2 regions of the Streptomyces sp. NPDC097595 genome follow, and region 1 is predicted to be linked to the other one. Evidence: riboswitches for the same ligand, from Rfam matches in the RefSeq annotation. Region 1 holds a riboswitch; the other holds the start of a gene.
The links. A riboswitch is a leader RNA that binds a small molecule or an ion and turns the genes downstream of it on or off. The one in region 1 is predicted to bind glycine.
Positions count from the first base shown of each region.

Region 1 (14,461 bases):
CCGCCAGGGCGAACGCCTCGCGCATGGCCCGCGCGGAGGACGGGATGAACGGCTCCGAGACGACCGCGTACAGGTGGATCAGGTTCATCGCGGTGCGCAGGGTGAGCGCGGCACCCTCCTGATCGGTCTTGATCTCCAGCCAGGGGGCCTTCTCCTCCAGGTAGGAGTTGCCCGCGCTCCACAGCGCGCGCAGCGCCTGGGCCGCCTTGCGGAACTGGAGCGCCTCCATGTGGCCCTCGTACTCCGCGAGCAGCCGCGCGATCTCCTCGCCCAGTTTCCGCTCGGCCTCCCCGGCCTCCTTGCCCGCCGGGACCTCGTCGCCGAACCGCTTGCGCGAGAAGGACAGCACCCGGTTCACGAAGTTGCCGAGGGTGTCGGCCAGGTCCTTGTTGACCGAGGTGGCGAACAGCTCCCAGGTGAACGACGTGTCGTCCGACTCCGGGGCCTGCGCCATCAGGAAGTAGCGCCAGTAGTCGGCGGGCAGCAGCTCAAGAGCCGTGTCCGAGAAGATGCCGCGCTGCTGCGACGTCGAGAACTTGCCGCCGTAGTAGTTCAGCCAGTTGAACGCCTTGACGTGGTCGACCCGCTTGACCGGCTCCCGGGTGCCGATCTGCATCGCCGGGAACATCACCGTGTGGAACGGGACGTTGTCCTTGGCCATGAACTGCGTGTACCGGACGTCGGACGCCTCGTACCACCAGGACTTCCAGTCCCGGGTCTCCGGGTCCAGGTCCGCCCACTCCTTCGTCGCCCCGGCGTACTCGATGGGGGCGTCGAACCAGACGTAGAAGACCTTGCCCTCGGCCGCCAGCTCCGGCCAGGTGTCGGCCGGGACGGGCACGCCCCACTCCAGGTCACGGGTGATCGACCGGTCGTGCAGGCCCTCGGTGAGCCACTTGCGGGCGATCGAGGACGCCAGGTGCGGCCACTCGTCGCTGGTCTCGTCGATCCACGCCTCGACCTCGCCGGACAGCTTCGACTGGAGGAGGAAGAGGTGCTTGGTCTCGCGGACCTCCAGCTCGCTGCTGCCGCTGATCGCGGAGCGCGGCTCGATCAGGTCCGTCGGGTCGAGCACGCGGGTGCAGTTCTCGCACTGGTCGCCGCGCGCCTTGTCGTACCCGCAGTGCGGGCACGTACCGACGATGTAGCGGTCCGGCAGGAAGCGGTCGTCGGCGATCGAGAAGACCTGGCGGATCGCCCGCTCCTCGATGAAGCCGTTCTCGTGCAGCTTGCGGGCGAAGTGCTGGGTGATGTCGCGGTTCTGGGCGGACGAGCTGCGCCCGAAGTAGTCGAACGCGAGCCCGAACCCGTCGTAGACCGCCTTCTGCGCGTCGTGCTGCTGCGCGCAGAACTCGGCCACCGGCAGCCCGGCCGCCTTCGCGGCCAGCTCCGCCGGGGTGCCGTGCTCGTCGGTGGCGCAGATGTACAGCGCCTCCTCGCCCCGCTGGCGCAGATACCGCGTATAGACGTCCGCCGGGAGCATCGACCCGACCAGGTTCCCCAGGTGCTTGATCCCGTTGATGTAGGGAAGCGCGCTGGTGATCAGGTGTCGAGTCATCGTCGGATGCTCCCAGTTTCTAAGGTGCCGGTGCCTCTGTCGCAGGCCGTTTTGCATCCTATCGAACCGGGGACACCCCCCTTTACCGGATTTCCGGCGCCCTCAGCACTCGATGATGTTCACCGCGAGACCGCCCCGGGCCGTCTCCTTGTACTTGACGCTCATGTCGGCGCCGGTCTCCTTCATCGTCTTGATGACCTTGTCGAGGGAGACCTTGTGGCTGCCGTCGCCGCGCAGGGCCATCTTCGCCGCCGTGACCGCCTTCACCGCGGCCATGCCGTTGCGCTCGATGCACGGGATCTGGACGAGGCCGCCGACCGGGTCGCAGGTGAGCCCCAGGTTGTGCTCCATGCCGATCTCGGCGGCGTTCTCCACCTGCTCCGGGGTGCCGCCCAGGACCTCGGCGAGGGCGCCGGCGGCCATGGAGCAGGCGGAGCCGACCTCGCCCTGGCAGCCGACCTCGGCGCCGGAGATGGAGGCGTTCTCCTTGAACAGCATGCCGATCGCACCGGCCGCGAGCAGGAAGCGGACGATGCCGTCCTCCTTCTCGGCCTCCGTGCAGCCGCCCGCGGCGAAGTTCATCCAGTAGTGCAGGACGGCCGGGATGATGCCGGCCGCGCCGTTCGTCGGGGCGGTGACCACGCGGCCGCCCGCCGCGTTCTCCTCGTTGACCGCCATGGCGTACAGGGTGATCCACTCCATGGCGTGCGTCTGGGGGTCGCCCTCCGCGCGCAGCTGGCGGGCGGTCTTCGCGGCGCGGCGGTGCACCCGGAGGCCGCCGGGCAGCACGCCCTCGCGGGACATCCCGCGCGTGACGCACGCCTGCATGGCCCGCCAGATCCCGAGGAGCCCGGAGCGGATCTCCTCCTCGGTGCGCCAGGCGCGCTCGTTCTCCAGCATCAGCGAGGAGATCGACAGACCGGTCTCGCGGGCCAGCCGCAGCAGCTCGTCGCCGGTGCGGAAGGGGTGCTTCAGGACCGTGTCGTCGAGCACGATCCGGTCCTCGCCCACGGCGTCCTCGTCCACGACGAACCCGCCGCCGACCGAGTAGTACGTCTTCTCCAGGAGCGGGGCGCCCTCGGCGTCGTACGCGAAGACGGTCATGCCGTTGGCGTGGTACGGGAGCGCCTTGCGGCGGTGCAGGACCAGCTGCTCGTCCGCGTCGAAGGGGATCTCGTGCATTCCGAGGAGGTTGATCCGGCCGGTGGAGCGGATCGCCTCGACCCGCTCGTCGGCGGTCTCGACGTCCACGGTGCGCGGGGACTCGCCCTCCAGGCCGAGCAGGACCGCCTTGGGGGTGCCGTGGCCGTGGCCGGTGGCGCCGAGGGAGCCGTACAGCTCGGCCCGGATCGAGGCGGTGTGGGCGAGCAGGCCCTCGTTCTTCAGCCGGCGCGCGAACATACGGGCCGCGCGCATGGGGCCGACCGTATGGGAGCTGGACGGGCCGATGCCGATCGAGAACAGGTCGAAGACCGAGATGGCCACGGGGTGACTCCTAAGGGTTGGTAGACGCCGTTGTCTGCCGGGTAGTGCGGTACGGGCCGGGTCGGCCCGAAGTGCGGGTGACAAGGGATGGGGCACCACGCCCACTGTTCAGTGTGCGGGGTGCCCCATCCGAAAGCGCAAACGCGCCTGGTCGGCTACTTCAGGCCGGGGTACAGCGGGAACTTCTCGGCGAGCTTCGTGACCCGGGCCTTCAGGTCGTCCGCGTCGTAGGACGGCTTGAGGGCCGAGGCGATGATCTCGGCGACCTCGGTGAAGTCCTCGGTGCCGAAGCCGCGGGTGGCCAGGGCCGGGGTGCCGATCCGGAGGCCGGAGGTGACCATCGGCGGGCGCGGGTCGTTGGGGATGGCGTTCCGGTTGACCGTGATGCCGAGCTCGTGGAGCCGGTCCTCGGCCTGCTGGCCGTCCAGCTCCGAGTTGCGCAGGTCCACCAGGACCAGGTGCACGTCGGTGCCGCCGGACAGGACGGAGACGCCGACCTCGGTGACGTCGGGCTGGACCAGGCGCTCGGCCAGGATGCGGGCGCCCTCCAGGGTGCGCCGCTGGCGCTCCTTGAACTCCTCGCCCGCCGCGACCTTGAACGAGACCGCCTTGGCCGCGATCACGTGCTCCAGCGGACCGCCCTGCTGACCCGGGAAGACCGCCGAGTTGATCTTCTTGGCGAGCTCCTGGGTGGAGAGGATCACACCGCCGCGCGGACCGCCGAGGGTCTTGTGCGTGGTGGTGGTGACGACGTGGGCGTGCGGCACCGGGCTGGGGTGCAGGCCCGCGGCGACCAGACCGGCGAAGTGCGCCATGTCGACCATCAGGTACGCGCCGACCTCGTCCGCGATGCGGCGGAAGGCTGCGAAGTCCAGCTGGCGCGGGTACGCGGACCAGCCGGCGACGATCAGCTGCGGCTTGGCCTCCTTGGCCAGGCGCTCCACCTCGGCCATGTCCACGACACCGGTGTCGTCCACGTGGTACGGGACCACGTTGTAGAGCTTGCCGGAGAAGTTGATCTTCATGCCGTGGGTCAGGTGGCCGCCGTGCGCCAGGTTCAGGCCCATGATCGTGTCGCCCGGCTTCAGCAGCGCGAACATCGCGGCGGCGTTCGCCTGCGCACCGGAGTGCGGCTGGACGTTCGCGGCCTCGGCGCCGAAGAGCGCCTTGATCCGGTCGATCGCGATCTGCTCGACCACGTCGACGTGCTCACAGCCGCCGTAGTAGCGGCGGCCGGGGTAGCCCTCGGCGTACTTGTTGGTCAGGACGGAGCCCTGTGCCTCCATGACGGCGACCGGAGCGAAGTTCTCCGAGGCGATCATTTCGAGCGTGGACTGCTGGCGCAGGAGCTCGGCGTCGACGGCGGCGGCGACGTCCGGGTCCAGCTCGTGGAGGGAGGAGTTGAGAAGCGACATCAGGTGGTCCCTTGGGGTCTCAGTTGCCGGAGAACTCGGAGTACTCGTCGGCGGAGAGCAGGTCCTTCGGCTCCTCCGCGACGCGTACCTTGAACAGCCAGCCGCCTTCGAACGGAGCGGAGTTGACCAGCGACGGGTCGTCCACGACGTCCTGGTTGGACGCGGTGATCTCACCGGTCACGGGCGAGTACAGGTCGCTGACCGACTTGGTCGACTCCAGCTCGCCGCAGGTCTCGCCCGCGGTCACGGTGTCGCCGACCTCGGGAAGCTGCGCGTAGACGACGTCACCGAGCGCGTTGGCCGCGTGCTCGGTGATGCCGACCGTGGCCACACCGTCCTCGACGGGCGACAGCCACTCGTGCTCCTTGCTGTACCGCAGCTGCTGGGGGTTGCTCATGGTCTGAATTCTCCTGTACGCGGGGAGTGCGGATGAACGGTGGTCTTACGGTGTGAGACGGGACCGCGTCACGTACGCGGCACCGGCCGGGTCCTACGGTTCTACTTCTTGCGCTTGTAGAAGGGGAGCGCCACGACCTCGTACGGCTCGTGGCTGCCTCGGATCTCCACCGCGACTCCGGCGGTGCCCGGCTCGGCGTGCGCCGCGTCGACGTACGCCATGGCGATCGGCTTCCCCAGCGTGGGGGAGGGGGCGCCCGAGGTGACCTCGCCGATGACCTGACCGTCCGCGACGACCGGGAACCCGGCGCGCGGCACCCGGCGGCCCTCGGCGACCAGGCCGACGAGCTTGCGCGGCGGAGCGGTCTCGGCGCGCTCCGCGGCGGCCTCCAGCGCCTTGCGGCCGACGAAGTCGCCGTCCTTCTCGAACTTCACGACCCGGCCGAGCCCGGCGTCGAACGGGGTCAGCGAGGTCGTCAGCTCGTGCCCGTACAGCGGCATGCCCGCCTCCAGGCGCAGCGTGTCACGGCAGGAGAGGCCGCACGGGATCAGGCCGTGCGCGGCGCCCGCGTCGGTGAGCGCCTTCCACAGCTGCTCCGCGTGGCCGGGCGCGACGAACAGCTCGAAGCCGTCCTCGCCGGTGTAGCCGGTACGGGCGATCAGCGCGGGCACCCCGGCGACCACCCCGGGCAGCCCGGCGTAGTACTTCAGGCCGTCCAGGTCGGCGTCGGTCACCGCCGCGAGGATCGCCGGGGACTCCGGGCCCTGCACGGCGAGCAGCGCGTACGCGTCGCGGTCGTCGCGGACCTCGGCGTCGAAGCCGGCGGCGCGCTCGGTGAGCGTGTCCAGGACCAGCTGGGCGTTTCCGGCGTTGGCGACGACCATGTACTCCGTGTCCTGGAGGCGGTAGACGATCAGGTCGTCCAGGATGCCGCCGTCCTCGGCGCAGATCATCGTGTAGCGGGCCCGGCCGGTCGAGACCGTGCCGATGTTGCCGACCAGCGCGTGGTTCAGCAGGTCCACGGCCTGCGGACCGGTGACCGTGATCTCGCCCATGTGGGACAGGTCGAAGAGACCGGCCTTCGTGCGGACGGCGTTGTGCTCGTCGCGCTCACTGGCGTACCGCAGCGGCATGTCCCAGCCCGCGAAGTCGGTCATGGTGGCGCCCAGCGAGCGGTGCAGCGCGTCGAGGGCGGTGAGGCGGGGGGTGCTGCTCATGAAAGGGGCTCCCAGGGCATGACGACGACGAGGACGATCCCTCCCCATCTGTCATCGGAACCTGAGAGGTTCGCCGAGAGACCCCGCAGGGGTTCGGCTTGCACCTTGGGTGGAGCCGCCGGGGCGGCTCGCTTTTCAGATCTGCCTCATCCACGCGGTACGGGGCCTGAGAGATTCAAGGGAGGATCTTGCTCCTTCGGCGCCCGGCACGGTGACCGGGACTCTCCCGCGCGGATTCAAGCGGCCTGTATGCAGTTGGCGGGGTCATCATCGCACGCGATCCGGGGGAGCGGGGCCCCGGGACCGGTGGGGCCCGTCACGCTTTCCCGGCGGGTCGGACGGTTGCCTCGCATTACCTTTTCTTTACACTTCGGGGGTAGGTATCGGTCCTGCACGCGTCGGCCGTACGGCCAGGGGGAGGCGATGACGTTGCGCTACGCGACGACCGCGGGAACCACGGGCACCGCGCTGCCCGCGCAGCCCGGCTCACCGCCCCGGCAGGCGGTGGGCACCCATCCACCCGTCGTCCGGGACCTGCGCGGCCGGTCCGGGCACGGCCCGCGCGCCCTCCGCTTCGCCGCCGGGGACATCGTGGTGGTCTCCGGGCTCCCCGGCAGCGGCAAGTCGACCCTGATCTCCCGCACCGCCCCGGCGCACGCCGTCGACTCCCAGGACACCCGGGACCGCTGGGCCCGCCGGCTGCCCCGCTTACTCCCCTACGTCCTCTACCGCCCGCTCGTCCGCCTCGCCCACTACCGGGGGCTGCGGCGGGCGCTGCGCTCCGGCGCCTCCGTCGTCGTCCACGACTGCGGTACGCAGAGCTGGGTCCGCGCCCGGCTCGCCCGCCATGCCCGCCGCCGGGGCACCGGCCTGCATCTGGTCCTGCTCGACGTCTCCGCCCGGACCGCGCGCGAGGGCCAGCGCGAGCGCGGCCGGGGCGTCTCGGCGTACGCCTTCGCCCGGCACCGCAGAGCCGTGGGGCGGCTGCTGCGGGACACCGAGGCGGGGCTGCTGCCGCACGGCTGCGCCTCGGCGGTGCTGCTCGACCGCGAGGCGGCCGGGGCGCTCACTCGCATCGCGTTCGCAGACGCACAGACCGACGGCTGAAAACGGACCGTCCAACGGCTGGACGGTAGCCGGGACGGGGGATTTCCGGACAGCCCTGGGAGCGACGGAGACCGGGCGAGGCCGTACCCTCTTGCTGCACGGCAACGGGGCGAGAGGGAAGCAGTGGACATTCCGGCACAGGCCGGGAGCCTGCCGCAGGGCGGCTGGCCGGCCAATGAACTCGAAGAGGTGCTGGGCGCCTCGCTCGGCATCCCGGAGGCGGGCGGCCGCCTGCTGGAGGTGCTCGGCCGCAGCCATGTCTGGGTGCCGCTGCCGGGCGGCGGCGGACCCGACGCCGGGGAGCTCGACCTGCCCGCGATGGAGATCGACGGCGCCGCGTACGTCCCCGTCTACAGCTCCGAGCACCAGTTCCTCACCTGCGTCGGCGCGCAGATGTCCTTCACCGTCGCCCCCGCCGTCGAGTTCGCCCGCGGACTGCCCCCGCAGCTCGGCATCGCCGTCAACCCGGGCGGCGCCGTCGGCCTGCCGCTGCCCCCGCCCGCCGTCGCCGAGCTCTGCCGGTCCGGGCGCACCCCGCTCGACGGCCCGGCGACCGGGGGCCGGGTCCGGCTGTACGAGCCGGACTGGAAGGAGGAGCCCGTCGACTTCCTGGCCGCCGCCGCCGGCGAGTTCCAGGAGAGCGGCGTCGTCCGCACCGCCCGCCGGGTCCTGGCCAGCATCGAGGGCGACGACCCGGTGCTCTTCGTCGGCGTCGAGTTCTCCACCTGGGACGGCGCCGGACAGAGCGCCCCGATGGACGCCCTGGGCCGGGCGCTGGGCCGCGTCGCGGTGCCGTGGCCGGTCAACCTCGTCCTCCTCGACGTGGCGCAGGACCCGGTCGCCGACTGGATGCGCGAGCGGGTGCGGCCCTTCTACACGCGCGCCCCGGAGTGACGGGGGGCGGCCGCGGCGTCAAGCCGGTGACAGTGCGGCCGCATAAGCTGGTTTGATGGCTGAAGGCCGATGCCCGGTGGCCGAAGCAGAGGATCTACGAGGGGCGGGACCAGGGTGAGTGCGTCAGGCACCGCGGCGGCCGGTCAGGTCGAGCACATGCTGCGACAGGTCGCGCCCGGGCGCTACGACGCGTACGAGGCGCTCCTCCAGTCCCTGGCCGCCGGCCGGGTCTGGATGCTCCTCTGGCACGGCCGCCCCGGAGCCCCCGACGCCCAGTACGGGAACATGGAGGTCGAAGGGCTCGGCTACGCCCCGTGCGTCACCTCCCCCCAGGAGCTCACCGCCAGCGGCTGGAGCCGGGACCACGAGGTCGTCGCCGGACTGGACATCGCGCGCGCCCTCTACCCCGACCGCTGGGGCGTCTGGCTCAATCCGCACGCCCCCGGCGGCGGCGTCGGCATCCCCTGGCTGGACCTGCGCCGCATCGCGACCGGCCTCGACCGGATGCCCGCCGGGCCGCTGCGGATCAGCGAACCCGCCATCGACATCCCGCGGTTCTACGCCCAGCTCACGCAGAACGCCCACCACACCCCCGCGATCCGCTCGCTGCGCCGCGCCTGGGTGCAGCCCGCGCTCGGCGTCCCGTACCTCGCCGTCGGGCTCGACCTGTACGACACGAGCAGGCCGTCCGTCGACGCGGTGCGCGCGATGATGCGCCAGTCGATCGGCGCCGTCCCCGAGGGGCTGCCGGTCTCCACGGTCGCGATGTCCGACGAGTACGACCCGGTCGCGATGTGGCTGCGTGTCAACTCCCGGCCCTTCTACGACCGCGAGGCGCACGCCGCGCCCGGTTACGGCTACCCGCAGGCACCCGCGTACTGATCCCGCGTCAGACCCCCGGCATATCGGGGTCATTGCGGGCACTTCGGCGTTCGTGCACGAAGTGTTCGTTATCGCTGTTTTGTGACCGAGAGGCCCGATTGCCGAGTCCGGCTGTTCGGATATCGGTTGCATTCTGACGTCATCACGTTTGAGCAAACATTCCCCGTCAGGTCTGGCGGGTGTGCGCGAAGTGGCTGAAGACTCCCACGCAACTAGCTATGTACGAGCCGCTACCGCGGCGGTCACGGGCCGGCCACCGCCGGCCGAGAGGGGTCTCCAGCGCAATGACGGCACCTATCGAGACCACCAGGGCGGATACGCGGCCCGAAGCGGTGCTGGAAGGCGCGGGCCGCAAGGAGATCGAGGGCCGTTCGCTCGGCCGCATCGCCTGGACCCGGTTCAAGCGGGACAAGGCCGCGATGGCCGGTGGCATCGTTGTCGTCCTGCTGATCCTGACCGCGGTGCTGTCCAAGCCGCTCCAGTCGCTGCTGGGGCTCGACCCCAACGCGTTCAACCAGAGCCTGGTCGACCCCGTCATGCTGGCACCCAAGGGCAGCCTGGGCGGGATGAGCTGGGACCACCCGTTCGGCGTCGAGCCGCAGACCGGCCGCGACATCTTCGCGCGCATCCTCGAAGGCTCCTGGGTCTCGCTCGTCGTCGCCGTCGGCTCCACCCTGCTCTCCGTCGCCATCGGCGTGGTCATGGGTGTCGTGGCCGGCTTCTACGGCGGCTGGGTGGACAGCGTGATCAGCCGGCTGATGGACACCTTCCTCGCCTTCCCGCTGCTGCTCTTCGCGATCTCCATCTCCGCGTCCCTCCAGGGCAACGCCTTCGGGATGGAAGGGCTCACGCTGCGGATCGCGGTCCTGATCTTCGTGATCGGCTTCTTCAGCTGGCCGTACATCGGCCGCATCGTGCGCGCGCAGACGCTGTCGCTCCGCGAGCGCGAGTTCGTCGAGGCCGCCCGTTCGCTGGGCGCACGCGGTCCGTTCATCCTCTTCCGCGAGCTGCTGCCCAACCTGGTCGCGCCGATCCTCGTGTACGCGACCCTGCTCATCCCCACGAACATTCTCTTCGAGGCGGCCCTGTCCTTCCTGGGCGTCGGCATCGCCCCGCCGCAGGCTTCCTGGGGCGGCATGCTCACGCAGGCGGTCGACCTCTACGAGGTGGACCCGATGTTCATGGTCATTCCCGGCATGGCGATCTTCATCACCGTGCTGGCCTTCAACCTGCTGGGGGACGGGCTGCGTGACGCACTCGACCCTCGTGGCAAGTAATCGCGGCAGTGCCGCACAGGACTAGCGAGGGGGCTTTCCTCAGCATGCAGAACAAGAAGACAGCGGCGCTCATAGCCGTCGCGATCGCGGTGTCGCTCGCCGCCACCGGGTGCAGCAAGGACTCGGACGGAGGCGGCGGCAAGGGCGGCGGCGGTGGCAACGCCAAGGCCGACGCCGGTCTGACGAGCATCGTCAACCCCAGCGACAAGAAGGGCGGGACGGTCACCTACGAGCACACCAGTGGCCCGGACTCCCTCGACCCCGGCAACACGTACTACGGCTGGGTGCAGAACTTCTCCCGCCTGTACGCCCGTTCGCTGGTGACCTTCCAGCCGGCCGCCGGCAAGGAAGGCCTGAAGGTCGTCCCCGACCTCGCCACCGGTCTCGGCAAGGCGAGCGCGGACGCGAAGACCTGGACGTACACGCTGCGCAAGGGCGTGAAGTTCGAGGACGGCTCCGAGATCACCTCGCAGGACGTCAAGTACGCCGTCGAGCGCTCCAACTTCGCGCCCGAGGCCCTGTCCAACGGCCCGACGTACTTCAAGGCCTACCTTGAGGGCGGCGACAAGTACAAGGGTCCCTACAAGGACAAGTCCACCGAGGGTCTGAAGTCCATCGAGACCCCGGACAAGTACACGATCGTCTTCCACCTCAACAAGCCGTTCGCGGACATGGACTACCTGGCCGCGTTCTCGCAGACCGCGCCGGTCCAGCAGAAGGCCGACACGGGCGCCAGCTACGTCCAGAAGATGGTCTCCTCGGGTCCGTACAAGTTCTCGGCGTACGACGAGAGCAAGGGCGCGACCCTGGTCCGCAACCCGGAGTGGGACTCGAAGACGGACCCGATCCGCAAGGCGCTGCCGGACAAGATCCAGCTGAAGTTCAACGTCAACCCCACCACGGTCGACGATCACCTCCTCAACGACGAGACCACCGCGGACATCGCGGGCACCGGTCTCCAGGCCAAGACCCAGCCCAAGGTCCTGGTCAAGGCGTCGGAGAAGGCGAAGACGGACAACCCGTACGCCGGCGCCCTGCAGTACCTCGCGCTGAACGTCAACGTGAAGCCGTTCGACAACATCGAGTGCCGCAAGGCCGTCCAGTACGCGGTCGACAAGCAGAGCATGGTCGACTCGATCGGCGGCTCGGTCAAGGGCGACCCGGCGAGCACGGTCATCCCCCCGACCGTCGCCGGCTACAAGAAGTTCGACCTGTACCCGACCGAGGGCAGCAAGGGCGACGCGGCCAAGGCCAAGGAGCACCTGGCCAAGTGCGGTCACCCGGACGGCTTCAAGACCACGCTGACGGCCCGTTCGGACCGTCCTGACGAGGTCACCGCCGCCACGCAGCTCCAGAACAGCCTGAAGGCCATCGGCGTCACCGCCGAGATCAAGCAGTTCCCGGCGGACAAGTACTTCACCGACTTCGCGGGTGTCCCGGCCTGGGTCCACAAGAACAACGCGGGCATGATGATGATGGCCTGGGGTGCCGACTGGCCGACCGGCTTCGGCTTCCTCGACCAGATCGTCAACGGCACGGCCATCAAGCCCTCCGGCGGCACCAACCTGATGGAGCTGAACGACAAGGGGATCAACGAACTCCTTGTCAAGGGCATCGGGACCGTCGACACCACGCAGCGCAACGCCACGTGGGGCGAGGTCGACCAGAAGGTCATGGAGAACGCCTCGGTCGTTCCCCTCTTCTACCGCAAGAACCTGCTGTACCGCCCGGCCTCCGCGGCGAACGTCACCGTCACCGACGCGTACCTCGGCATGTACGACTACGTGCTCATGACGTCCACCAAGTAGTAGCGCCTGTTCATCAAAAGCATCCCCTGAAAGGCAGGTGAAGGCGCCGGGCGGCGGGGTTTCCCGCCCCACCCGCCCGGCGCCGCACGGCTGTGGCTGCGTATATCATCCGACGCGTATTCGCCGCGGTGTTGCTGCTGCTGGTGGTCAGCGCAGTCACGTTCGCGATCTTCTTCCTGGTGCCCCGCCTCGGCGGGCAGACCCTCGACTCCATGGCCGCCCAGTACGTGGGGAAGAGCCCCGACCCCGACGTCATCGCCGCGGTCAAGAAGAACCTGGGGCTCGACCAGCCCCTGTACCTCCAGTACTGGCACTTCATCAAGGGCATCGTGGCCGGCGCCCAGTACCAGTTCGGCCCCGACCCCGTCACGTGCAACGCCCCGTGCTTCGGCTACTCGTTCAAGACGCACACCGAGATCTGGCCGCAGCTCGTGGACCGCGTCCCGGTCACGCTCTCGCTGGCCGTCGGTGCCGCCGTCATCTGGGTGATCTCCGGTGTCGCGATCGGCGTCGTCTCCGCGCTGAAGCGGGGCTCGCTCTTCGACCGCCTCTCCATGGGCGTCGCCCTCGCGGGCGTCTCCCTCCCGATGTTCTTCACCGGCCTGGTGGTCCTGGCGCTCTTCGGCAACGGGGAGTACGTCCCCATCACCGAGGACCCGGTCGGCTGGGCGGGCAGCCTGGTCCTGCCCTGGTGCACGCTCGCCCTGCTGTACTCCGCGCTCTACGCCCGGCTCACCCGGGCCGGGATGCTGGAGACCATGAGCGAGGACTACATCCGGACCGCGCGCGCCAAGGGCCTCCAGGAACGCAAGGTGGTCGTCAAGCACGGGCTGCGGTCCGCGCTCACCCCGCTGGTCACGATCTTCGGCATGGACTTCGCGCTGCTCCTCGGTGGCGCGGTCATCACCGAACGCGTCTTCTCCTTCCAGGGGCTCGGCGCCTTCGCGATCCAGGGCGTGACCACCGCCGACCTGCCCAAGGTGATGGGCGTGACCCTGGTCGCGGCCTTCTTCATCGTCATCTGCAACCTGCTGGTGGACCTCGTGTACGCCGCGATCGACCCCCGGGTGAGGCTCTCATGAGCGGCGCGACCAAGAAGGACTCGACCGAGAAGGACTCCCGGACGGCCGAGAGCGTCCCGGCCCCGCGCCCGGGCGACGGCCACCCCTTCCTCTCCGTACGCGACCTCAGCGTCCACTTCGACACCGACGACGGCCTGGTCAAGTCCGTGGACGGCGTCAGCTTCGACCTGGAGGCCGGCCAGACCCTCGGCATCGTCGGCGAGTCCGGCTCCGGCAAGTCCGTGACCTCGCTGGGGATCATGGGCCTGCACACCTCGGAGCGGGCCCGCATCGGCGGCGAGATCTGGCTGGAGGGCGAGGAGCTGATCGGCTCCGGCGCCGAGCGCGTACGGAGGCTGCGCGGCCAGAAGATGGCCATGATCTTCCAGGACCCGCTGTCCGCCCTGCACCCGTACTACACGATCGGCGCGCAGATCGTGGAGGCCCACCGGGTCCACCACAAGGTCGACAAGAAGACCGCCAAGAAGCGCGCCGTCGAGATGCTCGACCGGGTCGGCATCCCCGAGCCGCACCGCCGGTTCGACGACTATCCGCACCAGTTCTCCGGCGGCATGCGCCAGCGCGCGATGATCGCGATGGCCCTGGTCAACAACCCGCAGCTGCTCATCGCCGACGAGCCGACGACCGCCCTCGACGTCACCGTCCAGGCGCAGATCCTCGACCTGATCCGCGATCTCCAGAAGGAGTTCGGCTCCGCGGTCATCATGATCACCCACGACCTCGGCGTCGTCGCCGAGATCGCGGACGAGATCCTCGTGATGTACGCGGGACGCTGCGTCGAGCGCGGCTCCGCCGAGAAGGTGTTCTACGAGCCCCAGCACCCGTACACCTGGGGCCTGCTCGGCTCGATGCCGCGGATCGACCGGGAGCAGACCGAGCGGCTGATCCCCGTCAAGGGCTCGCCGCCCAGTCTCATCAACGTCCCGTCGGGCTGCGCCTTCCACCCGCGCTGCCCGTACGCCGACGTCCCGCCCGACAACATCACCCGCACCGAGCGTCCGGAGCTGCGACAGGTCGGCGACGGGCACTTCTCCGCGTGCCACATGTCGCCCGAGCAGCGCGACCGGATCTGGACCGAAGAGATTGCGCCGAAGCTGTGACTGAGCTGAACAAGAAGACTCCCGCGCCCGCCGCGGCCGGGTCGGACGGGTCCGGCACCGAACCGCTCCTCAAGGTGGACGGCCTGGTCAAGCACTTCCCGATCACCAAGGGCGTGCTGAAGCGCAAGGTCGGCGCGGTCCAGGCCGTGGACGGGCTCACCTTCGACGTGCGCCCCGGGGAGACCCTGGGCGTCGTCGGCGAGTCGGGCTGCGGCAAGTCGACCATGGGCCGGCTGGTG
Region 1 covers NZ_JBIWCN010000002.1:218,809-233,269, forward strand. The annotation lists gene metG (methionine--tRNA ligase) at 1-1,558, opposite strand, end outside; gene ACIQZN_RS03620 (L-serine ammonia-lyase) at 1,661-3,043, opposite strand; gene glyA (serine hydroxymethyltransferase) at 3,199-4,458, opposite strand; gene gcvH (glycine cleavage system protein GcvH) at 4,478-4,855, opposite strand; gene gcvT (glycine cleavage system aminomethyltransferase GcvT) at 4,957-6,072, opposite strand; glycine riboswitch at 6,218-6,311, opposite strand; gene ACIQZN_RS03640 (AAA family ATPase) at 6,496-7,179, shown strand; gene ACIQZN_RS03645 (enhanced serine sensitivity protein SseB) at 7,303-8,073, shown strand; gene ACIQZN_RS03650 (enhanced serine sensitivity protein SseB C-terminal domain-containing protein) at 8,188-8,955, shown strand; gene ACIQZN_RS03655 (ABC transporter permease) at 9,240-10,232, shown strand; gene ACIQZN_RS03660 (ABC transporter substrate-binding protein) at 10,277-12,040, shown strand; gene ACIQZN_RS03665 (ABC transporter permease) at 12,133-13,122, shown strand; gene ACIQZN_RS03670 (ABC transporter ATP-binding protein) at 13,119-14,222, shown strand; gene ACIQZN_RS03675 (ABC transporter ATP-binding protein) at 14,219-14,461, shown strand, end outside.

Region 2 (14,461 bases), on a different contig from region 1:
TGGCCCCGTTCTGGTCGGCCCGGCTCGGCCGCGACGAGCTGACCGGACTCCAGGCGTCCGCGCGCTCGGGTCTCGTACGGACATCGCTGCGCGGCGCGCGCACCCTGCTGACCGGCCGCGCGGTCACCGTGCTGGACGGCGAACTGCTCGTCGGCCCGTGACCCCGGGGCTCACGGGGTGGGCAGCCAGCCCACCTTGCCGGCGAGCAGCGCGTAACCGACGAACGCGCCGATGTCCAGGAGCGCGTGCGCCGCGACCAGCGGGCCCACCCGCTGCCAGCGCCGGTAGAGCAGCACGAAGACGACGCCCATCACCATGTTGCCGATGAACCCGCCGATGCCCTGGTAGAGGTGGTACGAGCCGCGCAGCACGGAGCTCGCCAGCAGCGCGGCCATCGGCGTCCAGCCCAGCTGCCCCAGCCTGCGCAGCAGATAGCCGACGACGATCACCTCCTCCAGCACGGCGTTCTGGAGGGCCGACAGGATGAGCACGGGGAACTTCCACCACACGTCGGGCAGCGACTCGGGCACGACGGTGAGGTTGAAGCCGGCGGCCCTGGCCACCAGATAGAAGGCCAGCCCGGCGCTGCCGATGCCCGCCGCGACGAACGCGCCCCGTGCCACGTCCTGCCCCTGCCGGGTGCGGTCGAAGCCGAGGACGCGCAGCCCGGTCCCTTCCCGGATGAGCAGATGCGCGACGAGCGCGACGGGCACCAGCGCGGTCGCGATACCGAAGAGCTGCCAGGCGAGATCCAGCCAAGGGCGTCCCGGGGCGGCCGAGCTGTTGAGGGTCGCCGCCTGATCCTTCAAACCCCCTGGTTTCGTCAGCGATCCGACAAAGCTGATAAGGGCGGACACGCCACTCGCCCCCAGCGAGAGCGCCAGCACCAGCACCGTCTCGGACCGGAGAATCCGTTGTGACACGGCCTCCTGGGGAAAAGAATCAGCCACGCGCCCCGCCTCCACCTGTACACCTGCCCTCAGTTGTGCATTCGCGTCCCACGCCCCTCGCCGCCCCGCTAGGGTCTCGAATGCAGGTACGAAGATCATGCGCGACTGGCCGGGGGACGAGCGCCATTGCCGATGGCGTGGTCCCCCTTTTCCTTGTACATCCTCAAGGAGGGGCACCACCGACATGGGACGTCACAGCTTGCCCGATGACCGCGCGGCGGCCGGAGGCGGGGACCGTCCACCGCGCCGCCGCCGGACCGTGGCCATCGCCACCGTGCTCGTCCTCGCCGTGGCGGGGGGAGCGGCGGTCGCGGTGCAGGGCGGCCTGCTCTCGTTCTCGAAGTCGTGCGAGGAGAACGCCGTCCACCTCTCGATGGTGACCTCCCCGGACATCGCCCCCGCCGTACGTGCCATCGCCGACCGGGCACGTACGGACGAGGTGCGCTCGGACGGACGCTGTGTCGACGTGAACGTGGTGGCCCGTGACTCGTACAAGGTGGCGGACGCGCTCGCGAGCGGAGCCCGCCCCGACTACCAGATATGGCTGCCCGACTCGGACCTCTGGCTGACCAGGGCCAAGGGCGCCGGGGAGGGCACCTCCATCACGCCCGGCGGCTCCGTCGCGACCTCACCGGTCACGCTCGCCGCGGTCCCCCCGGCGGCCAAGCAGCTCGGCTGGCCGAAGAAGACGTACACCTGGGCCGAGTTGACGGGCGCGGCCATGGAGTCCGACCGGGTACGCCTCGGCTCCGCCGACCCCGCGCGCTCGGCGACCGGCCTGCTGGCCCTCAACAGCATCGGCACCTCCGCCGGGAAGCAGGGCGGCGACAGCGACACCCGGGTCGCGGCCACCGCGAAGCTGCTCGCCCAGCGGATGTCCGACGGCGACACCCAGGTCGTGGCGACCCTGCCGCAGGACGGCTCGGGCGCCGAGGAGGGCAATCCGGCGCGCAACCAGGCGGTGCTCCTCTCCGAACAGGCCGCCTTCGCCCACAACGCCGAATCGGCGGCCGACGGCAAGCTGGACCTGTTCTATCCGGAGGACGGCACCCCGCTGCTCAACTACCCGCTCACGATGGTGGACGAGCGCCACCATTCCACGGACGAGAGCCGGGCCGCGCTGCGGTTCATGATCCTGCTCTCCGAGGACAGCTCCCTGCGCACCCTCCGGGAGCACGGCTTCCGGACCACGTACGGCGCGGCGGACGAGAAGGTGGTCGCGGCGGCGGGCGGCCGGTCGCCCCAGCCGTACGACGCGACGCAGCCGCCCGCCCCGACGGACGAGGCGCTCCAGGAGACGCTCGGCATGTGGACGATCACCGTGCAGAGCGCACGGCTCACCACCGTGGTCGACGCCTCCGGCTCGATGGCCGCGACGGTCCCGGGCCGCAACCAGTCCCGGATGGACGTCACCAAGGCGTCGCTGATCCAGGCGCTCAACCAGTTCACCCCGAACGACGAGATCGGGCTCTGGGAGTTCGCGACCACGCTCGACGGGGACAAGGACTACCGGCAGCTGGTGACGACCGCCAGACTCGGCGACGCCGTGAAGGGGGGCGGCACCCACCGGGAGAAGCTCGCCGCCGCGTTCGCCGCGCTGCGCCCGGTGCCGGACGGCGCCACCGGTCTGTACGACACCGCGCTGGCCGCGTACAAGGAGGCGCAGCGCACGTATGTGAAGGGCAAGTTCAACGCGGTGGTGATCCTCACGGACGGGTCGAACCAGGACGAGCGGTCCATCTCGCGCGCCGCCCTCGTGGACGAGCTGAAGTCCATCGCGGACCCGACGCGCCCGGTCCCGCTGCTGGCCATCGCCGTCGGGCCCGAGGCGGACCGCGAGGAACTGGACGAGATCGCCAAGGTCACCGGGGGCGGCGGCTACCAGGTGAACGACCCGGCCGAGATCCAGGCGGTGATCCTCCAGGCGGTGATGACGGCCGGCCAGGGCGCCCGCGCGGCCGGGGAATAGGAGGGGGCCGGTCCGCGGCACGGACCGGCCGCCCGTCACGGCGCCGGGATGCCCGCCGGCCAGGTGTGCACGGGGTCGCCGCCCTGCATCAGCTCGCCGTAGCGCCGGGTCATCGCGGCGAGCGCGGCGCCCCGGTCGAGGCCCGCGTCGCGCGCCCGGTGATAGGTGTCCGCCTGCCAGGACGCGCCGTTCGTCCGCCGCTTGCAGCGCTCCTCGATGATCCCGAGGTAGTGCGCCCGGTCCGCCGGCTCGATGTTCCAGCCGTCGAGGCCGGCGGCGGCGAGCGGCAGGAGCTCGTCGCGCACCAGCTTCGTCACGGGCACCCGGGTCAGCCCGCCGGAGCGGCCGGGCCTGGGCCACAGCAGCTCGGCGTCGATGCCGTGGCGGCACGCGGTCTCGAAGTTCTCGGCGGCGGCGGAGAACGGCATCCGGGTCCACACCGGACGCGACTCCTCCGCAAGCGCCCGCACCAGGCCGTAGTAGAGCGCGGTGTTGGCGATGACGTCGGCGACGGTCGGGCCCGCGGGCAGCACCCGGTTCTCCACGCGCAGGTGCGGGACGCCGTCGGCGATCCCGTACACCGGCCGGTTCCAGCGGTAGACCGTGCCGTTGTGGAGGACCAGCTCCTTCAGCTGGGGGACCCCGCCGTCGGCGAGGACGCGCAGCGGCTCCTCCTCGTCGCAGATGGGCAGGAGCGGCGGGAAGTACCGCAGATTCTCCTCGAAGAGCTCCTCGACCGAGCCGATCCACTTCTCCCCGAACCAGGTCCTGGGCCGCACGCCCTGGTTGCGCAGTTCGGGCGGCCGGGTGTCCGTGGCCTGCTCGAACAGCGGCGGCCGCGACTCGCGCCACACCTCCCGGCCGAAGAGGAACGGCGAGTTGGCCCCCAGCGCGACCTGGACGGCGGCGACGGCCTGCGCCGCGTTCCACACGTCGGCGAAGCGTTCCGGGGTGACCTGGAGATGCAGTTGCAGCGAGGTGCAGGCCGCCTCCGGGGTGATCGATCCGGCGGTCGCGACCAGCCGCTCGACGCCTTCGATATCGAGCGAGAAACTCTCGCCGCGCGCCGCCAGCATTTGATCGTTCAGGAGGGCGTAGCGGTCGACGTCGGAGAGATTGGACCGGACCATGTCGTCACGGCCGAGCGTCGGCAGGATTCCGATCATCATGATCCCGGCATCGACTTCACCGGCCTTCCGGTCCGCATATCCGAGCCCGGTCCGCAGCTCTTCGGCCAACTGATCCAGAACACGCCCCGACAGATGGTGGGGGACTATGTTCACCTCAAGATTGAACATCCCCAGTTCCGTCTGGAAATCGTGACTCGCGATGCGCTCCAGTACCTGCCCATTCAACATCTTCGGCATGGCGTCGGCGCCCGTGAGATTCAGTTCGATCTCCATGCCCATGAGGTTGCGCGGCCGGTCGAACCGCCGCTCGGCCAGGAGTCCGGACAGGGCCTCCACGCACTGGTGGAGCTTCCTCCGGTACCTCTGCCGGTCGGACAGGTCAAAGGCGCCCGCGACGACCTTCTCCCCCATCGAAGTGTCCTCCTCAAGTGGCCGGCACGCGGCCCGGGCCGCCCGCATCACGATCGATAATGCCCGCAGGACGTGATCCGTAACGCCCCGCGGACGGCGCACACGCGCTAATCTGAGCGCCGGGGCCCCGGGCACATTCACTCGGCATGACGCAGCGGGCGGTTTCCCGTACGGCGGGACCGTAAAGCCCCGATGGGTTTCGGCCGACCGCGACGCGGGAAAAACCCGAGGCGGCGGCTGCGCCGCTCGCGCCGAATCAGCATGATCTCCGCATAATAAAGTCCGGATACCGCCTTGCCGGCAATAGCCGTGGCGGCTAGTGGAAACACCGCGTGAACACGTGTCGTATAAACTCCGCGGACGAGGCAGAGAGTTGACGCACCGGCTCAGTCACCGGCCTCCTCTGGCCCCGCCCGCCGACAACGCCGTCCGCACCCGCCCGCGCACCACCGTGTCTCCGAAGTGAGAGGCGACCCACTATGCCGCTGCATGTTCCCCCGGCCCCCGCGCCCGCACTGCGCAGCGTTCTCGCGGCGCTCGGTTCACCGACCGCGGTCCGCGAGGCCCGCACGCCCGCCCTGCGGTCCGCACAGGGACCTCTGAGCCCCGAACACCCGCTGCCCGTCCATGTGCTGGGCGTCGCCCCGGGCGACCTCGCACCCGCCACCCGGCTCGCCGCCTGGCGCTTCCAGATCCGCAGCACGGAGCGGGCGGTGGCGGCGGCGGACACCATGCTCACCGCGGACGGCTGGACCTTCTCGCACTTCTTCGAGGGCCCGTACATCGCCTCGACGGAGCTGGCGCTGCGCCAGGCCGAGGGGATGAGCGGCCCCTACCAGCCGCGTCTGCTGTCCATCCCCAACCTGTACATGCTGGCCCTGTGGCTGCACGGCGACCCCACGGCGGACGCCTCCTGCGGCGCGCCCGGCCCGGACGACGTGCTCGTGCCGCTGTCCCCGGCGCCGCCCGGCTTCGCCGCGCACCGGCCGCACCGGGCCGCCGACCTGCTGCCGGTGATCACCACCCGGATCACGCCGGGCCCCGGCCCGCTGCTGGGCTCGCCGGCCCCGGCCTGAGCCGGCCTCTCCCTCCGCGTGCTGTGCCCCGTCGCCCCGTCCGGCGGCGGGGCACAGCACGCGGTCACGCGTACGACACCCCGCCCATCCGGACTAGTCCCATCCGGCCACCCCGAACCACCCGAAGTGACAGTGCAGTTGAGTTGAACCCTCCGGGCGGGTGACGCGTCATGGGAGGAGTGGAAGCGCTGCGGCGAAATCCCTGCGGATTGTCGCCCGTGGGGCAACACTGGGATTCGACCGATCGATACGGGGGCGGTCATGAACACCTCTTCACACCGCAGGTCACTCAACTCGACGCAGCGAAAGAACCCATCCATGTGCCAGCATCAGCCACCCTGCCCGACAGCCGACTCAGCCGACCGGGAGGCCGCCCGCCAGGTGGCCCACCACCCGGAGCAGGGCTGGAGCCTGCTGTGCAACGGCGTCCTGCTCTTCGAGGACACCGGTGAGCTGCTCCCGGACGGGCAGATCATCGCCCCGCACAGGCCCCTGGCGGCGAGCCGGGTGGTCAAAGCCGCCTGAGCGGCCCGTACGGAAAAGAAGGGGCCGGCCCGGAGAAGTCTCCGCACCGGCCCCGACGCGTGTCCGCGTCACACCGCTTCGATCACCGGATCAGTTGTCGTACTCGTCCAGGGGCGGGCACGAGCAGACGAGGTTGCGGTCACCGAACGCACCGTCGATCCGGCGCACCGGCGGCCAGTACTTGTCTGCGGCCGAGACGCCGGCCGGGAAGACCGCGACCTCGCGGCTGTACGCGTGCTCCCACTCCCCGCCGAGCGCGGCGGCGGTGTGCGGGGCGTTGGCGAGCGGGTTGTCGTCCGCGCCCCACTCCCCCGACGCGACCTTCTCGATCTCGGCGCGGATCGCGATCATCGTGTCGCAGAACCGGTCCAGCTCCGCGAGGTCCTCGCTCTCGGTCGGCTCGATCATCAGCGTCCCGGCGACCGGGAACGACATGGTCGGCGAGTGGAAGCCGTAGTCGATGAGCCGCTTGGCGACGTCGTCGATGCTGACGCCGGTCGCCTTGGAGATCGGACGCAGGTCCACGATGCACTCGTGCGCCACGAGCCCGGCCGGGCCGTTGTACAGGATCGGGTAGTGCGGTTCGAGGCGCTTGGCGATGTAGTTCGCCGCGAGTACGGCGACCTGCGTCGCACGCTTCAGGCCCTCGCCGCCCATGAGACGTACGTACGCCCACGAGATGGGCAGGATGCCGGCGGAACCCCACGGGGCCGCCGAGATCGGGCCGACGCCGGTCTCCGGGCCCGCCGCGGGCTGGAGCGGGTGGTTGGGCAGGTACGGCGCCAGGTGCGCGCGCACCCCGACCGGGCCGACGCCGGGGCCGCCGCCGCCGTGCGGGATGCAGAAGGTCTTGTGCAGGTTGAGGTGCGAGACGTCGCCGCCGAACCGGCCGGGCTTGGCCAGACCGACCAGCGCGTTGAGGTTGGCGCCGTCGACGTAGACCTGGCCGCCGGCGTCGTGCACCTCGGCGCAGATGTCGGCGACGTGCTCCTCGAAGACGCCGTGCGTCGACGGGTAGGTGATCATGAGCACGGCCAGCTCGTCGCGGTACTGCGCGATCTTGGCGCGCAGGTCCTCGATGTCGACCTCGCCGTCGTCGGCGGTCTTGACGACGACCACCTTCATGCCGGCCATCACGGCGCTCGCGGCGTTGGTGCCGTGCGCGGAGGACGGGATCAGACAGACGGTCCGGTTCTCGTCGCCGTTGGCGCGGTGGTACGCGCGGACGGCCAGCAGCCCCGCGAACTCGCCCTGCGATCCGGCGTTCGGCTGGAGGGACACCGCGTCATAGCCGGTGACCTCGGCCAGCCGCTCCTCCAGCTCGCGGATCAGCGTCAGGAAGCCCTGGGCCTGCTCGGCGGGCGCGAACGGGTGCAGCGCGCCGAACTCGGGCCAGGTGACGGACTCCATCTCGGCGGTCGCGTTCAGCTTCATGGTGCAGGAGCCGAGCGGGATCATGCCGCGGTCCAGCGCGTAGTCGCGGTCGGCGAGCTTGCGCAGGTAGCGCAGCATCGCGGTCTCGGACCGGTGCTGGTGGAAGACCGGGTGGGTGAGGATCGTGTCGGTGCGCAGCAGCGCCTCGGGCAGCGCGTCCTCGGTGGTCGCGTCCAGCGCCTCGACGTCCCCGTCGGCGCCGAAGGCGGCCCAGACGGCGGCAACCTGGGTGCGGGTCGTGGTCTCGTCGCAGGCCAGCGAGACGGTGTCGGCGTCGACCAGGCGCAGGTTCACCCCGCGCTCCCGGGCGTCGGCGACGACCTCGCCCGCCCTGCCGGGGACGCGGACGGTGAGCGTGTCGAAGTAGGAGCCGGTCACCACGTCGATCCCGGCGGCGCGCAGGCCCTCGGCGAGGATCGCGGCGTAGCGGTGGGTGCGCCGGGCGATCGTGCGCAGCCCGTCGGGGCCGTGGTAGACGGCGTACATGCCGGCCATGACGGCGAGCAGCACCTGGGCGGTGCAGATGTTGCTGGTGGCCTTCTCGCGGCGGATGTGCTGCTCGCGGGTCTGGAGGGCCAGGCGGTACGCCTTGTTGCCGTCGGCGTCCACGGAGACACCGACCAGGCGGCCGGGCAGGCTGCGGGCGAACTTGTCCCGGACCGCCATGAAGCCGGCGTGCGGGCCGCCGAAGCCCATCGGGACGCCGAAGCGCTGCGTGGTGCCGACGGCGATGTCGGCGCCCAGCTCGCCGGGCGAGGTGAGCAGCGTGAGGGCCAGCAGATCGGCGGCGACGGTGACGATCGCGCCCAGCTCGTGCGCCCGGTCGATCACGGGCTTGAGACCCCGGACGGCTCCGGAGGCGCCGGGGTACTGGAGGAGCACGCCGAAGACGCCGCGCTCGGCCACCTCGGCCGGGATGCCCTCGCCGAGGTCGGCGACGACGACCTCGACGCCGGTCGGCTCGGCGCGGGTCTCGATGACGGCGACGGTCTGCGGCAGGGTGTCGGCGTCGACCAGGAAGACGCCGTTCTTGACCTTGCCGACGCGCCGGGCGAGCGCCATGGCCTCGGCGGCGGCGGTGCCCTCGTCGAGCAGCGAGGCGCCGGAGGTGGGCAGGCCGGTGAGCTCGGCGACCATCGTCTGGAAGTTCAGGAGGGCTTCGAGGCGGCCCTGCGAGATCTCGGGCTGGTACGGCGTGTAGGCCGTGTACCAGGCGGGGTTCTCCATGACGTTGCGCAGGATCACCGGCGGGGTGAACGTGCCGTAGTAGCCGAGGCCGATCATCGGGGCGAGGACCTGGTTGCGGTCGGCGAGCCGGCGGAGTTCGGCCAGCACCTCGGCCTCGGTCCGGGCCCCCGGCAGGGCCAGCGCCTCGGCGCTCTTGATCACGTCGGGCACGGCGGCCGCGGTCAGCTCGTCCAGCGAGCCGTAACCGACCTGGGCGAGCATCTTCGCCTGCGCCTCGGCGTCGGGGCCGATGTGGCGCTGCTCGAAGGGGATGCCCTGTTCCAGCTGCGTGAGCGGGGTGCGACGGGGGGTCATGGTGGAGGCCTCCTGGTCTGTCACGACCTGCGAGGGGCACCACGGCGTCGGGTGCCCTGACGGCCTCCCCCTCTGTCATCTCAACCTGAGAGCTTCACCGGCACCACACGGGCACCGGCTTTCACCGTCGGTGAGGGAGAGGCTCCGTACGGCCCATAGGCCGCGCGCAACCCGCCCTGCTTTCCAGAGTGACCTCGTCCGTGCGGTACGGGGGCCTGAGAGATTCCGGGGAGGATTTGCTCCTTCGGCGTCCTCCGGATGGGCTCCGGACGACTCTCCCGCACGGGGTCAGCAGCCATGACCAGCCTACCAGCGGGGTACACGACGAGAATTCTCGAGTGGCCAAGACCACGGAACTGCATTTCTGTAGTCCCTGTGGACCAGCCGCGACCAGTGTGGGAGGGACCGTGCAGACCGACATCGACCCGCGCAGCCTGATCGGCCGCAAGGCCTTCGACCGCAAGGGCACCAAGATCGGGACCGTGGACGAGGTGTACCTCGACGATGCGACCGGGGTCCCCGAATGGGCGGCCGTGCGCACCGGCCTCTTCAGCCGTGACGCCTTCGTCCCGCTGGAGCCCAGCGAGTTCGTGGACGACACGCTGCGCGTCCCGTTCGACCGGGCGCTGATCAAGGACGCGCCGGACTTCGGCGTGGGCCGCCACCTCTCCCCCGAGCAGGAGCTCCAGCTCTACCGGCACTACGGCCTGGACGCCGCCCCCGGCGCACCGGCCCCGGACCGCGACTTCGGCCGGCTGGCGGGCCAGGAGGAGTAGTCCGGCGGGTCCGGGACGAGCGGCAGGGGGTCGGCGGCCCGCAGCGCGGGGTCGTCCACGCGGAACGTGCGCACCCGGCCGGGTGCCGTGGCCCCCGGCTCCTCGAACCGTACGGTCACCCGCCCCACCCCGCTCCCCTGCACCCACCCGTGTCCGTGGACCTCGTGGTGCACATCGTGCCCGGCCGGCCAGCGGCGCGCCGCGAGCTGCTCGGCGGCCTCCTCCGGCCCGGGCCCCTCGTCCGCCGCCCCCTCGCGGGCATCGTCCTCCCCCTGCGGCCGGGCCCCGTCGCCCTCCGGCGGGGCCGCCGCCGCCCGCTCGCCGGCGGCCTGGGCGAACAGGTCCTCCTGGGTGTAGTCGGCGAGCCCCGTGACGCCGACGCCCAGCAGCCGCACCCCGCCGGTGGTGTCCACGGCCTCCAGGAGCCGGGCGGCGGCCTCCCTGACGACCGCCGGGTCGTCCGTGGGGCCGCGCAGCGTCTCGGAGCGGGTCAGCGTGGAGAAGTCGTACCGGCGCACCTTGAGCACCACCGTGCGCCCGGAGCGCCCCGCGCCCCTCAGCCGCTGGACGCACCGGTCGGCCAGCCGCTCCACCTCGGTGCGGACCCGGACGCGGTCGTGCAGGTCCACCTCGAAGGTGTCCTCGACGGAGACGGATTTCGCGTCGCGCTCCGCCACCACGGGCCGGTCGTCGAAGCCGGAGGCCATCCGGTGCAGCGCGGCGCCGTGCGCCTTGCCCAGCAGCCGGACCAGCTCCGCCTCGCCCGCCTCGGCGAGGTCGTTCACCGTCGTCATCCCGGCGCGGCGCAGATGGTCTGCCGTGGCGGGGCCGACGCCGGGCAGGGTGCGCACCGGCATGGGCGCGAGGTGCGCCCGCTCGGTGCCGGGCTCGATCAGGCGTATGCCGTCGGGCTTGGCCTCCTCGGAGGCGATCTTGGCGAGCATCTTGGAGCCGGCGAGCCCGACGGATCCGCTCAGTCCGGTGACCGCCTGGATGGCCTCGCGCAGTTCCCGGCCGATTTCCAGGGCGGAGGCGGTGTCGTCGGCGGTGCCGCCCGCTTCGAGGTCCACGAACGCCTCGTCCAGGCTGAGCGGTTCCACCAGCGGCGAGAGCCGGCCGAGGAGCTCCATGACCTGGTCGCTCACCGAGCGGTACAGCGTGAAGCGCGGGACCAGATAGGCGGCGTTCGGCGCGAGCCGCCTGGCCTGCGCCATCGGCATCGCCGAGTGCACCCCGAAGCGCCGTGCCTCGTACGAGGCGGTCGCGACGACCCCGCGCGTCCCGAGGCCGCCCACCACGACGGGTTTGCCGCGCAGGCTGGGCTTCGCCGCCTGCTCCGCGGAGGCGTAGAAGGCATCCATGTCCAGATGCAGGATGGTGGGCGCGGCTCTCACACCTGCCGATGCTGCCCTACGGCACTGACAATCGCCGCCCCGTCAGGGCCCGGGCGCCCGCGATTCCCGCCCCGGGCGCCCTCTCGGCGGCTCAGACGGCCCGGTTGCGGCGCCGCGCGAGCTCGTCGGCCGGGTTGTGCCCGATCAGCGTCTCGCCGGTGTCCACGCGCTCCCCGTGCAGCTGCGACAGGGCCGCGTCCACGTCCCGCCACACGACTCCTACGGCGATCCCGAAGACGCCCTGGCCGCCCTGGAGCAGGTCGACCACCTCGGCGGGCGACGAGCACTCGTAGACCGTGGCCCCGTCGCTCATCAGCGTCATCCGCTCCAGGTCCTGGAAGCCCCGGGCCCGCAGGTGCTGGACGGTGGTCCGGATGTTCTGGAGCGCCACTCCGGTGTCCAGGAAGCGCTTCACGATCTTCAGCAGGACGACGTCCCGGAAGCTGTAGAGCCGCTGGGTGCCCGATCCGTACGCCGGACGGACGCTCGGCTCCACGAGGCCGGTGCGCGCCCAGTAGTCCAGTTGCCGGTATGTGATCCCCGCCGCCGCGCACGCCGTCGGCCCGCGATAACCGATGTCGTCGGCCGATGCCACGCCGTCCCCCGCCATCGCAGCCGGCGCGGCCGACTGCCTGATGGTCCGGTCGGCCGTACTCCCCTGCTGCGGATACGGCGCACCCGCTGCCGTACCGTCGCCGCTGCTTCTCACGCCGACCTCCGTCCTTGACCTGCCCACTCGAAGGTAGGCAGTCACCCGGGGTGCGTCAACGATCGCCACACTCGGCACGCCGAGTGATAATCACCCTGAGGGTGGTTTCGCGTGACCGTTGACGGGGAAAGGCTCACCGGATGTGCCGGTGGCCGCGGCCGAAGACGTCACTGGCTGTTGTTCGTCCCGAAGTCCTCCGGAGAGATCTGGTCGAGGAACTCGCGGAATTTCTCCACCTCGTCCTCCTGCTCGTCGGGGATCGCGATCCCCGCGTCGTCCAGCACCCCGTCACTGCCGTAGATCGGCGTGCCGGTGCGCAGGGCGAGGGCTATGGCGTCGGAAGGCCGCGCGCTCACCTCGACACCGCCGGCGAAGACCAGCTCCGCGTAGAAGACCCCTTCGCGGAGGTCCGTGATCCGGACCTCGGTGAGCTCCTGGCCGACGGCCTCGAGCACATCCTTGAAGAGATCATGGGTCAGCGGCCTGGCCGGAGCCATGCCCTGCTGAGCGAAGGCGATCGCGGTCGCCTCACCAGGACCGATCCAAATGGGGAGGTACCGGTCGCCTCCCACTTCACGCAGGAGCACGATCGGCTGGTTGGAGGGCATTTCCACCCGGACACCCACAACGTCGAGCTCGTTCACACAGCAACCCTAGGACGTGCCCGGCAGGTTTGGGTAGTCGGGCTGGTCCGCCTTCAGCGCAGCCGTACCTGCAGAGCGGTCTGTACGAGCGCGGAGTGCAGCCGTACGGACAGCTCCGCCAGCTCCCTCGCGGTCGCCTCGGCATGCGCTCTGGTCTGCGGATTCCGGTGCCGGCGCAGGGGCGCGACCATCTGCTCGATGAGCCCGGCCTCCCGGTCGGCGGCTGCGCGCACGGCCCTCAGGTGACGAGGTTCCAGACCGAATCGCCCCAGTTCCGCCACAAGCCTGGCGACGGTCACCATGTCGGCGTCGTACCCGCCGTCCGCAGCGGGGACGACCAGACCGTACGACTCCCAGTCGTCCAGCTCGCTCTCGGTGACCTCGGCGGCGACCATGAGCTCGGCGCGGCCGATCCGGGCGGCCGTGGCCCGGCCCGGCACCCCGGTCGGCTCACCGTCTGCCTGGGGCGGCTCCCCGTCGGGGGACGGCAGGGCCACCTGCTCGCCGCGGGCGAGGGCGTCCAGATGCTCGCGGATCACCTTCAGCGGCAGATAGTGGTCCCGCTGCATCCGGAGCACCTGGGCGAGCCGCTCGACGTCCGCGGCGACGAACTTCCGGTAGCCGGAAGGGGTCCGCTGCGGTTCGACGAGCCCTTCGGCCTCCAGGAAGCGGATCTTGGAGATGGTGACCTCGGGGAACTCCTCCTGCAATTGCAGGAGCACCGTGCCGATGCTCATCGGCCGGCCGTCGGCGGCGGTGCCTTGTCGGGCACCGCCGCTCGGTGTTCTCAGCATGGACCTTCCTGGGGTTCCCCCCGGACGGTGTCCGGGGGCGGGTCAGATGCCCCGCTGGCTCGCGTAGAAGACCAGCCGGTACTTGCCGATCTGGACTTCGTCGCCGTTGGACAGGGCGACGGAGTCGATCCGCTCACGGTTGACATAGGTGCCGTTGAGGCTGCCGACGTCCCCGACCGTGAAGCTGCCGTCGGCGCCCCGGCGGAACTCCACATGCCGGCGGGAGACCGTCACGTCGTCCAGGAAGATGTCGCTCTGCGGGTGACGGCCGGCCGTGGTCAGCTCACCGTCCAGCAGGAAGCGGCTGCCGCTGTTCGGACCGCGGCGCACCACCAGGAGCGCCGAGCCGAGCGGCAGGGCGTCGACGGCGGCCTGCGCCTCGGGCGACAGCGACGGCACGGCGGTCTGGCCGGTGGCCTCCGCCTCGTACGCCTCAAGGCCCGAGATCGAGATGGTCGACGTCGTCTCCGAGGCGCGCTCCGGGACCCCGCCCCGCAGCGGCGCACCGCAGTTGGAGCAGAAACGGCTGGCCTCGGCGTTGCGGTGGCCGCACCTCGTACACACCGGCATGGACGAAGCCTCCTGGCTCGGGGCTCCGAAACCTATGCGGCCGGGACCGGCAGGGTCAACGGACGACGCGCCGGGACCGCCCGGGTAGTCACCCCCCTGGCCTGTCACCTGGTCACGGAAGAGCGGGCGCTCCGCGCCCTGCTCGTCGGGCTGACCATGGCGCGGCGCGCGATGACGTGCGTTCTCATCGCGGGCGCTCTTGCCGAACAACTTCCCAAACAACTTCACGGGCGATTCCCCTTGACCGAAACAGACCCGCCCGTGGGGCAGGACGAACCCTGAATGAACACACCTGCCGACCCGGACATCTTCACAACGTCCGTATCCACCCGACAGTTTCCACCACGCGCCACGATTACGATGCGGCGACCCCCCGCAACCGTCCGCTCGTGTTCCCCGACGCCCGGGCGCCCGGGGATCACTGGCCCGACGACCGAGCGTAGTCAGGCCGCTCCGCCGGTCGCAAGGCGTCCACGACAATGTCGTCGGCCCGCAGCACATGCACGGTGGCCTGCTCCTTCTCCAGCGTCTGCACCA
Region 2 covers NZ_JBIWCN010000007.1:5,432-19,892, reverse strand. The annotation lists gene ACIQZN_RS13060 (PhzF family phenazine biosynthesis protein) at 1-161, shown strand, start outside; gene ACIQZN_RS13055 (CPBP family intramembrane glutamic endopeptidase) at 171-950, opposite strand; gene ACIQZN_RS13050 (substrate-binding domain-containing protein) at 1,135-2,919, shown strand; gene ACIQZN_RS13045 (glutamate-cysteine ligase family protein) at 2,955-4,460, opposite strand; gene ACIQZN_RS13040 (hypothetical protein) at 4,940-5,536, shown strand; gene ACIQZN_RS13035 (DUF5999 family protein) at 5,855-6,061, shown strand; gene gcvP (aminomethyl-transferring glycine dehydrogenase) at 6,152-9,037, opposite strand; glycine riboswitch at 9,231-9,328, opposite strand; gene ACIQZN_RS13025 (PRC-barrel domain-containing protein) at 9,445-9,813, shown strand; gene ACIQZN_RS13020 (DNA polymerase IV) at 9,738-11,207, opposite strand; gene ACIQZN_RS13015 (MerR family transcriptional regulator) at 11,299-11,916, opposite strand; gene ACIQZN_RS13010 (bifunctional nuclease family protein) at 12,084-12,560, opposite strand; gene ACIQZN_RS13005 (MerR family transcriptional regulator) at 12,614-13,354, opposite strand; gene ACIQZN_RS13000 (FHA domain-containing protein) at 13,397-14,260, opposite strand; gene ACIQZN_RS12995 (DUF881 domain-containing protein) at 14,343-14,461, opposite strand, start outside.
Region 2: linked by a shared signal. The riboswitch ahead of gcvP (aminomethyl-transferring glycine dehydrogenase) and the one ahead of gcvT (glycine cleavage system aminomethyltransferase GcvT) in region 1 are both predicted to bind glycine.